3 regions of the Exiguobacterium sp. QJM3NY_9 genome follow, and region 3 is predicted to be linked to each of the others. Evidence: riboswitches for the same ligand, from Rfam matches in the RefSeq annotation. Region 3 holds a riboswitch; each other region holds the start of a gene.
The links. A riboswitch is a leader RNA that binds a small molecule or an ion and turns the genes downstream of it on or off. The one in region 3 is predicted to bind S-adenosylmethionine.

Region 1 (3,272 bases), 1.2 Mb from region 3:
CCTTTTGCTTCATACTCTTTTTGAACGTGCTCTAGGATTTCAGCATGGGGAACGTTTGAAGCACCGATGACAAGTGTCTTCGCGTCGTCTCCTGACGACTCTTCCCCGCATGCTGCAAGACTGACTGCTAAGACGGATACTGCTGCTGTACCGACGAATTTTTTCCAAAGTTTCATGAATAATTCCTCCCAAGTTAACTAAAATAGTATTATCGTTTATCGATTGCTTTTACGAGCAGGTCACCAATAATTTGAATGATGAAGACGATGACGAGAATCAACAATGTCGCGATGGCGATGACATCGTTTTGAGAACGCTGGAAACCTTCGATATATGCCATGTCCCCGAGTCCTCCTCCTCCGACTACTCCGGCCATTGCCGTGTAACCGACGAGCGCGACGAGCGTGACGGTGATACCGGAGACGATTGCTGGTAGTGCTTCCGGAATCAACACTTTATAAATGATTTGGAACTTCGTTGCCCCCATCGATTCCGCTGCTTCGATGACACCTTTGTCGACTTCACGGAGTGCGAGTTCGACCATCCGCCCGTAAAACGGTGCCGCCCCAAGAATCAGTGCCGGAAGTGCTGCTGTCGGCCCTAAGAACGACCCGACGATGATGAGTGTAATCGGAATTAATAAAATCAACAAAATGATAAACGGAATTGAGCGGAAGACATTGACTAAAAAGCTGAGCACGGAATACACTGCCCGGTTCTTAAACAACAAGTCTTCATTCGTCGCGTATAACAACAGACCGATGACCAGTCCGAGAACAAATGTCGCGATTCCGGCAACAACTGTCATATAGACGGTACTGCCAGTCGCCGTCCAGACCATTTCCCAATCAAGGTCGTTAAAAAATGTACTCATCGGTGATCCACCTCCACTTCCACGTCACTCGCTTGAAGCTTCGCGATGACCGCTTGTGTTTCATGTGCCGCACCAATCAGTTGGACGAACAACGTTCCGAGTGCACCGTCTTGCGTCTGTCCGACGTTCCCGCCAATGATATTAAATAATAAGGTCGAATCTTTCATGACTTCTGCGAGGATCGGACTTTCTGCTGTCGAACCGACGAATGTCAGCTGGACGATTTTCCCTGTCGGATAGCGTTCACGGAGTTTCGCGAACGTCAACTCGTTTTCTGTAGACGATGTCAGCTGTTTGACGAACTCTTTTGTCATCGCTTGTTTCGGATGCCGGAAGACTTCTGAAACAGGTCCCTGCTCGACGATTTTCCCGGCCTCCATGACGGCGACCCGATTACAGATTTTTTGAATGACGTGCATCTCGTGTGTGATCAAGACGATCGTCAGTTTCAGTTTTTTATTGATATCGACGAGTAACTCTAAGATCGAGTCCGTCGTTTTCGGATCAAGGGCGCTTGTCGCCTCGTCACATAATAGGACGTCCGGGTTTGATGCCAGTGCGCGGGCAATCCCGACCCGTTGTTTTTGTCCACCGGAGAGTTGCGACGGATAGGCACCTTCGCGGCCGTCGAGTCCGACGAGTTGAATCAGTTCGGCGACGCGTTCTTTCCGGCGTGCTCTCGGATATCCGCCGAGTTCGAGCGGGAACATGATATTTTCTTCGACTGTCCGTGACCAGAGCAAGTTAAAGTGCTGAAAGACCATCGAGACATTTTTCCGGACGCCGCGTAATTCTTTCGGTCGTAACGTCGTCATCTCGACACCGTCAATTTGAATCGAACCGCTTGTCGGTGCTTCTAACATGTTCAGCAGGCGAATCAAGGTTGACTTCCCTGCACCGGAATAACCAATTATTCCGAAAATTTCGCCGCGCTCAATCGTGAGATCGACGTTTGCGACAGCTTCGACTTCGCCGCGCTTCGAGCGATAAATCTTTCCTACATCCTGTAAACGAATCACTACTGTCCCTCCTAAACATAAAAAAAGTGCGCACGTTTTAGAGCAAACGCGCGCACTTTCAGTACACAAAACCATTTGCTCTCATCTTGCAGACGTTCGTCTGCTGGAATTAGCACCACTTCGGAAATAAATTCCGCGGTTGCCGGGTTTCATCGGGCCAGTCCCTCCACCACTCTTGATAAGAGTTATCGGTATTTAGTTGTTTTTAATATATTTTGAATATTAGCAGGGGTTATTTTGCTTGTCAAACAGTTTTTTCAGAAACTTTTTCGAGCAGACTGAAAGCATGCGTTAAATCTTCTTTCAAATCCTCTGCATCTTCAAGTCCGACCGAGATCCGGACGAGACCATCCGTGATGCCGAGTTCCGCCCGACGTTCTGCTGGAATCGATGCATGTGTCATCCGTGCCGGAACGGAAATCAAACTTTCGACCGCCCCTAAGCTTTCAGCAAGCGTGAAGAAGTGTGATGCTTCCACAAGTTTCTCTGCATTTGCAGCTGAACCGACATCAAAGCTGATCATCCCGCCGAAACCAGTCGCTTGTTTTTGCTGGATCGCATGACCGGGATGCGATGCAAGTCCCGGGTAGAAGATGTTCGAGACGACGTCTTGCGCTTGCAGGAAGCTGACAAGTTCATGTGCTGTCTCTTCAATCGCTTCCATCCGGATACCGAGCGTCCGTAATCCACGGACAAGCAAGAAGCTGTCTTGCGGTCCGAGAATTCCACCCGTCGAGTTTTGGATGAAGTGGAGTTCTTCGCCGAGCGTATCATCGTTGACGACGACAAGCCCTGCGACGACGTCCGAATGGCCGCCAATGTATTTCGTTGCACTATGCAGCACGATATCTGCCCCAAGCGCGATTGGTTGTTGCAAGTACGGTGTCGCGAACGTGTTGTCGACGACGAGCTTCAAGTCGTGACGACGCGTGATGGCTGCAATCGCTTCGATGTCCGTCACTTTTAATAACGGGTTCGTCGGTGTCTCGACGTAGAGCATCTTCGTGTTGTCCTGAATCGCCGCTTCCGTCGCGCTGAGATCCGTCGTATCGACGAATGTCACTTCGATGTTGAACTTCGGTAGGACACGTTGCATCAAGCGGAACGTTCCGCCGTAGACGTCGTCCGTCATGACGATGTGGTCGCCAGACTGAAGCAGATTGAAGACAGCATGAATCGCCGCCATTCCTGATCCGAACGCGAATCCACGGACGCCTCCTTCAAGATCAGCAATCAATCGTTCGATGCTCGTCCGCGTCGGGTTTGCTGTGCGCGAGTACTCATACCCGTCTTTTAATTGACCGATTTTTTCTTGCTTATATGTGCTCGTTTGATAGATTGGCGGTGTAACGGCACCCGTTGCCTTGTCTACACCCGTT
Region 2 (3,272 bases), 970 kb from region 3:
TTTAAAACAAGCCATCGATGATGCAAGTAATCTCCAGTACCCCCCGTTTCGCGGACATGATTTCTTAAAACAGGCCGTCGCTAATTTTTATGAATCAGAATTTGGCGTGTCGGTTGATCCGGCGACAGAAGTCGCGATTTTACTCGGAAGCAAGGCCGGCATCGTCGCCCTTCCGCAGACGATCGTCAATCCCGGTGAAGGGGTCATCGTCCCGGATCCAGGTTACCCGGATTACTTATCGGGCGCAGCACTTGCCGGTGCGTATCCAATCACGCTTCCGCTTCTCGCCGAGAATAGCTTTTTGCCTGACTATGATCTCCTCGATTCGCTTGACGTCGAACGAGCCCGGATGTTGTTCCTCAACTATCCGAGTAATCCGACCGGTGCGACAGCGACGGCAGCGGCTTTTGAACAAACGGTCGCGTTCGCTGATGCACATGACATTTGCGTCGTCCATGACTTAGCGTACGGCGGGATCAGTTTCGATGGTCCGACGCGGAGTTTCCTCCAGACGGAAGGCGCTAAGCATGTCGGGATTGAGTTGTTTTCACTCTCTAAACGGTTCAACATGTCCGGCTTCCGGATTGCCTTTGCAATCGGTAATCCGTCCGTCATCGCGAGCATCGAAACATACCAGGAACACCTTTACGTCAGTGCCTTCACACCAATCCAGCATGCAGCGACGGTCGCACTTTCAAGCGACCAGACATGTGTCCGTGAACTGAGCGCCTTGTATGAGACGCGACGCGATGCGTTGTTCGGTGCATTAAACGAAATCGGCTGGGCAGGACCGGTGCCCGGCGGTTCGTTCTTCGTCTGGCTCCCTGTTCCGTCCGGCTTCACGTCACAAAGCTTCACCGATCACCTGCTCGACGAAGCGCACGTCGCCGTGACACCGGGTCATTTCTTTGGTACATACGGTGAAGGTTACGTCCGGATCAGTCTGATTGCCGATGTTGACCGACTCGTCGAGGCTGTCAAACGAATCGGGACCCTTCAGCTCTTCCAAACCGCCGTTGCCGAATAATTCTGAAAAAACGTTTGACAGATGGGAATCATTTCCGTTAAAGTAAATCCCAACAGCATAGCTACTTATCGAGAGCGACCGAGGGATTAGGCCCAACGACGTCCGGCAACCACCAGTAATGGAACGGTGCCACATCCTACAGAACTTCTTTTGTTCTGAGAGATAAGTTACGAATTTCTACACTTCGTCGCTTTTTTCTGGTTGCTCTCTAACTGGAAAAAAGCGATTTTTTTGTATCGGGAGGGAAACATTATGATTGAGTTCGCACACATCACAAAACAATTTGCCCGTGACCGCACACCGATTTTTGCATTAAACGATGTCAACTTAACGATTGAACAAGGGGAAATTTTCGGCATCATCGGTGAATCCGGCGCCGGAAAAAGTACACTCTTACGGTTGATTAACGGACTCGAGACACCGACGAGCGGTACGGTCATAGTAGACGGAGCCAATCTATCACGTGTCTCCAAAACGTCTCTCCGCAAACTCCGTCTCCGGGTCGGTATGATCTTTCAACACTTTCAACTGATTCAGTCCCGCACCGTTGCCGACAATATCGCGTTCGCCTTAAAGGCTGCCGGTGTCAAACGGCGTGAGTTCCCGAAACGGATTCAAGAATTAACGGCACTCGTCGGACTCGAAGGATTCGAGACGAACTATCCGAGCCAACTCAGTGGTGGACAAAAACAACGCGTCGGCATCGCACGAGCGCTCGCCAACAATCCAAACATCTTACTCTGTGACGAAGCGACATCAGCGCTCGATCCGGTGACGACGCTCCAGATTCTCGATTTACTTAAAGATTTGAACGCCCGGCTCGGTTTGACGATCATCCTCATCACCCACGAAATCGATGTCGTCAAACAAATTTGTCACCGCGTTGCCGTCATGGCGCACGGTGAAGTCGTCGAAGTCGCTTCGACTTACGCTATATTTAGTCAAGCCGAGCATCCGGTCACAAAACATTACGTCGATACGGCACTTCAAATCGAGTTACCGGAACGGATTTTACGGGCGGCCCCCGGCAAAATCATTCGACTTCAGTTCACGGGTGAAAAAACAGGTGAGAGTACATTATCTGAAGCCATCAAACAATTCGATATCGCAGTCAGCATCCTGCATGGGAAGGTCGACTACATCCAGGACGTTGCGTTTGGCGTCTTAATCGTCAGTTTGACGGGACCGACGCTACACGTGAATCGTGCCTTAACCTGGCTCGAGGGACAGTTACATGCAATCGAGGTGATTCAAGATGTCGCTTGACCGGTTTACGACAATGCTCCCTGACTTAACGAAAGCGCTCGGAGAGACGGCCTTCATGGTCGGTATTTCACTCACATTCGCCATCATCATCGGGATTCCGCTCGGGATCTTATTATTCATTACCGACCGCGGTCTCTTTTTCCAAAACATCATCATTCGCAGCACATTAGATTTTGCCATCAATATCGTCCGCTCGTTACCATTCATCATCTTACTCGTTGCCTTGATTCCATTGACGCAACTCATCACGAAGACGACGATTGGTCCTGCCGCCGCCTCGGTCAGTTTGAGCGTCGCCGCGATTCCGTTTCTCGCCCGACTCGTCGAAACCTCACTCCGTGAGATTCCACCCGGCTTGATTGAAGCAGCAGAAGCGTGCGGGGCGAAACCGCTCCGTATCATCATCAGCGTCCTCTTGCCGGAAGCCTTGCCCGGAATCATTCAAGGCTTAACGTTGACATTGATCAGCCTGATCGGATTCTCAGCGATGGCCGGGATCGTCGGTGGTGGCGGAATTGGTGACCTCGCGATCCGGTTCGGTTATTACCGCTACGATAACGTCGTCATGATCATGACGATCGTCGTGCTCGTCGTCATCATTCAAGTCATTCAAGCACTCGGCAACCGGTTCGCCCGCGTCGCCGATAAACGATAACTAACAAATAGAGAACGCAAGGGAGAGAGTACGATGAAAAAACGCTATGTCTTTTTAGCAACAGGATTATTAGGAGCAAGCATCTTAGCCGGATGCGGTGACAGCAGTGCAAATGAAGAAACGAAGTCCATCAAAATCGGGGCGACGAGTGGTCCGTATAGCGATATGGTCAAAGAAGCGATTCAACCGGGACTCGAAAAGAAAGGCTACAACGTCGAAATCGTCGAATTCAGTGATTACATTCAACCGAACCTTGCCCTCGGGAGCGGTGATATCGATGCCAACCTGTTCCAGCACTCGATTTATTTAAAAACCTTTGCGAAA
Region 3 (3,272 bases):
CCGCTTGCCGTCACGAGAAATTCAGTCGGTTGATCGGCTGTCCGGATGGCGAGATTGCCGCTTGTACCGGGGAACCAGTCGCGTGCTGCAAGTTCCTGTTTGACGGCACGTAATTCTTCATATCGTTTTAAGAAGGTCATGTGTACACCACCTTTGTCTGCAGATGATTCAATATGTCATGAAAGTTTTCAAACGGTGTATACGGGATGCCGTGCTGTTCACATAGCGTGATCAGATAATCCCGTGCATAAACGTGATCCGCCTGCTTAGCCAGTTCAAAATCTGTTACGGAGTCGCCGATCGCGATGATCGTGTCACCATTCTGCTTCAGCTTCCGGGCGATCGAGGTTTTGCAACAGCCGCATTGATTTGTACAGGCCGCGTCGCAGGAATGCGGCCATTCGATTCGAACCGTCTCCTGGCTGAAGTCACTGCCGTTGCAATAAATCGCTTCGTCCGTCAGTACATCCGCAAGAATCGGCTGGACAAAAAAGTCGATCCCGCCGCTGACGATGGAAAAATCAATCTCGTTTGATTTGGCAAAGGCGAGCAAGGTGTCGAAGCCGGGACGAATGACTGCCCGTTTCATCAAGAAATCAATGTAGTCCTGTTTTTGACTGGACGGAAGCAGCTGAAACATCTGTCCGACGCCGGACTGAATCGAGAGCGACCGGTCGAGCACACCTTGTTTTAACGGTTCAAATTTTTCCGGCGGAGCGAACTCCTGCATCAAGGCGATGATATTATCGTGCTCCGTTACCGTTCCGTCAAAGTCACATAAAATCCGGATTGTCATTTCGTGATCCCCCAAGCATCGAGGGCGACACGTAATTCCTCGTGCTGGCGGGCGGCACTTGTCAGTGATTCGCCGGCCAGTGCTGCGCCCAGTGCCTGGCGGAAAGCGGTGACTCCGGCCGCAGCACCTTGCGGATGACCGTGGACACCGCCCCCGGCATTGATGACAGAATCGACGCCGAAATCACGAACAAGCTGGGCGACGAGACCCGGGTGGATTCCGGCGGACGGGACCGGGAGAATTGTTTTGGTCTCACCGATTCGGGTCGCTTCGACGGCAATCCCGCGGGCCAAGTCTTTGGCGAGGGCGACATTCCCGTACGGCGACGGGAACAGTGTCAAGTCGGCACCGGCAATCCGCGGCAACGTTCCGAGCAGGACCGGGGCGGCAATCCCGTACTCGGGACTGGCGATCAAGGCACCGCTCAACGCCGGATGATTAAAGATCGGGACCGGGATTTCCGGATCGGCTGCCAGTTCCCGCAAGACATCAAGCCCGTATGTAAACGTGTTGAGCAGGAGGGCTGTCGCTCCGGCTTCGACCAGTCGTTTCGCCTGCTCTTTCAAGCGGAAGACCGGACCACTCAACGTAATCGCATAAAGGGCCCGTTTACCGGTCCGTTCATAGTGTGCATCGAGGACTTCCCGTCCAATCCGCGCCCGGTCGAGTGCCGGTGTCAGCGGATTGTCGTATAAGATTTCGTCATCCTTGACGAGATCAATCCCGCCGGCGAGCTGGGCTTCCAGTTGTTCCCGTAAAAAAACGATGTCCCGTCCGATGACGCCTTTGAAGATGCTCATCAACAGGGGGCGGTCATGGACTTGGATCAACTGGCGGACGCCCTCGATGCCGAATTTAGCACCGGGGAAATCCGGTGTGAACGAAGCGGGAAGCTGAAGATCCGTCAGTTTGATTTGACCGTCGAGTGACAGCTTGCCGAAGACGGTCGTCAAAATCGCCGAAAAGTCCCGTGAGACGTTGTGTTCCGGATAACGGATCGTGACATACCCTTTTCCGTCGTGTTCTTCCGTATGGACGACTTGTCCTTTAAAGGATTCAAGCTGTTGTTGTTCCAAGTGATTCAAATCGGTCCATGAGCCGACCGTCAGACCGAGGGCGATTTGCTCTGCCCGTTTTGGTAACTGATTGGTCACGCCGAGTTGGTAAGTTACGGTAATATACGCCATGATCGTCGTCTCTCCCTTGTTAAAAAATACAAAAATGGTCCCTCGTCAATGACAAGAGACCATGAAAAATTGCGCGTGGACTCTTATCTGTCAGCGTGTTAGCTGCAAGAATTAGCACCGTGCCAACTGGTCGGTTGCTGCGACATCATAGGGCTCGTCCCTCCGTCTGCTCTTGATAAGAATTGGATGAAATTGTGAAATCTAATTGCAATTTTTACATGAGATGGACGTGATGTCAAATAATTTTTTGAAAATTTATTTTTTTTGAAATCAGCTTCTATAGATGGCGGTCTTTTAAATGGTTTTTCACTAAAATTTGGAATTGACAGATGATTTAAGACGGGCGTAATATTCGAATCAACATCGAACACAACAACCACATATGACTCTTATCGTGAGTTGGCAGAGGGAATTGGCCCGAAGACGCCGCAGCAACCGACCATCCGGCACGGTGCTACATCCAACAGACATTCGTCTGAGAGATAAGAGGACGGATGATACCCCGCGCCTCTTTTCTATGACGAAAAGCGGCGTTTTTTTGTGTAGAAATGAAGGGGGAAGCAAGATGGCATATCAAGCATTTACAGAACAGGACGCCATTAAACGTGTCCGGGAACTCGGACTCATCGGACAGGAAGAAGCGACGGCAGAAGAAATCGGCGACGGGAACTTGAACTTAGTCTTTCGGATTCAGGCAGGGAAAGAACGTTTGATCTTGAAGCAGGCATTACCTTATGCAAAAGTCGTCGGGGAAAGCTGGCCCTTGTCACTCGAGCGGGCCTGGATCGAACAGTTGGCACTGAAGGAATTCGCAAAATACGCGACGCCATTCGTTCCACGGGTCTTTCATGCCAGTCATGAAGAAGCGTACACAGTGATGGAGGACTTGTCGCACCTGCAAATCGTTCGGACGGGATTGCTCGCCGGCGAAACGTATCCGCTCCTTGCAGAACATGTCGGTTCTTACTTGGCGCGGACGTTATTTTTCACGTCAGATTTTGCGCTCGGTCCAGTCGGAAAAAAGCAGGTCGCACGTGACTATTACAACCCGGATTTATGCGACATCACGGAAAAGTTAATCTTTACGGATCCGTTTTACGACGCGGAAACAAACAACATCGAGAGCGGCTTGGAAACAGACGTACAGCAGCTCTGGCAGGACGAAAAACTGAAGCGGGAAGTGGCGAAGCTCGAAACGTTGTTCATCACGAAAGGGGAAGCCTTATTACACGGGGATTTACATACAGGAAGCATTTTTGCTTCGGCGGGCGAAACGAAAATCATCGATC

Region 1: linked by a shared signal. The riboswitch ahead of AC0VYQ_RS12015 (methionine ABC transporter ATP-binding protein) and the one ahead of AC0VYQ_RS02390 (2,3-diketo-5-methylthiopentyl-1-phosphate enolase) in region 3 are both predicted to bind S-adenosylmethionine.
Region 2: linked by a shared signal. The riboswitch ahead of AC0VYQ_RS13020 (methionine ABC transporter ATP-binding protein) and the one ahead of AC0VYQ_RS02390 (2,3-diketo-5-methylthiopentyl-1-phosphate enolase) in region 3 are both predicted to bind S-adenosylmethionine.

Annotation. Positions count from the first base shown of each region.
Region 1 is NZ_CM149679.1:2,343,009-2,346,280, forward strand. Features, by position in the region: gene AC0VYQ_RS12005 (MetQ/NlpA family ABC transporter substrate-binding protein) at 1-176, opposite strand, end outside; gene AC0VYQ_RS12010 (methionine ABC transporter permease) at 209-874, opposite strand; gene AC0VYQ_RS12015 (methionine ABC transporter ATP-binding protein) at 871-1,893, opposite strand; SAM riboswitch class I at 1,972-2,078, opposite strand; gene AC0VYQ_RS12020 (bifunctional cystathionine gamma-lyase/homocysteine desulfhydrase) at 2,138-3,272, opposite strand, start outside.
Region 2 is NZ_CM149679.1:2,549,209-2,552,480, forward strand. Features, by position in the region: gene AC0VYQ_RS13015 (aminotransferase class I/II-fold pyridoxal phosphate-dependent enzyme) at 1-1,027, shown strand, start outside; SAM riboswitch class I at 1,090-1,196, shown strand; gene AC0VYQ_RS13020 (methionine ABC transporter ATP-binding protein) at 1,280-2,293, shown strand; gene AC0VYQ_RS13025 (methionine ABC transporter permease) at 2,283-2,948, shown strand; gene AC0VYQ_RS13030 (MetQ/NlpA family ABC transporter substrate-binding protein) at 2,982-3,272, shown strand, end outside.
Region 3 is NZ_CM149679.1:469,592-472,863, forward strand. Features, by position in the region: gene AC0VYQ_RS02380 (methylthioribulose 1-phosphate dehydratase) at 1-140, opposite strand, end outside; gene AC0VYQ_RS02385 (2-hydroxy-3-keto-5-methylthiopentenyl-1-phosphate phosphatase) at 137-796, opposite strand; gene AC0VYQ_RS02390 (2,3-diketo-5-methylthiopentyl-1-phosphate enolase) at 793-2,019, opposite strand; SAM riboswitch class I at 2,064-2,165, opposite strand; SAM riboswitch class I at 2,370-2,472, shown strand; gene mtnK (S-methyl-5-thioribose kinase) at 2,549-3,272, shown strand, end outside.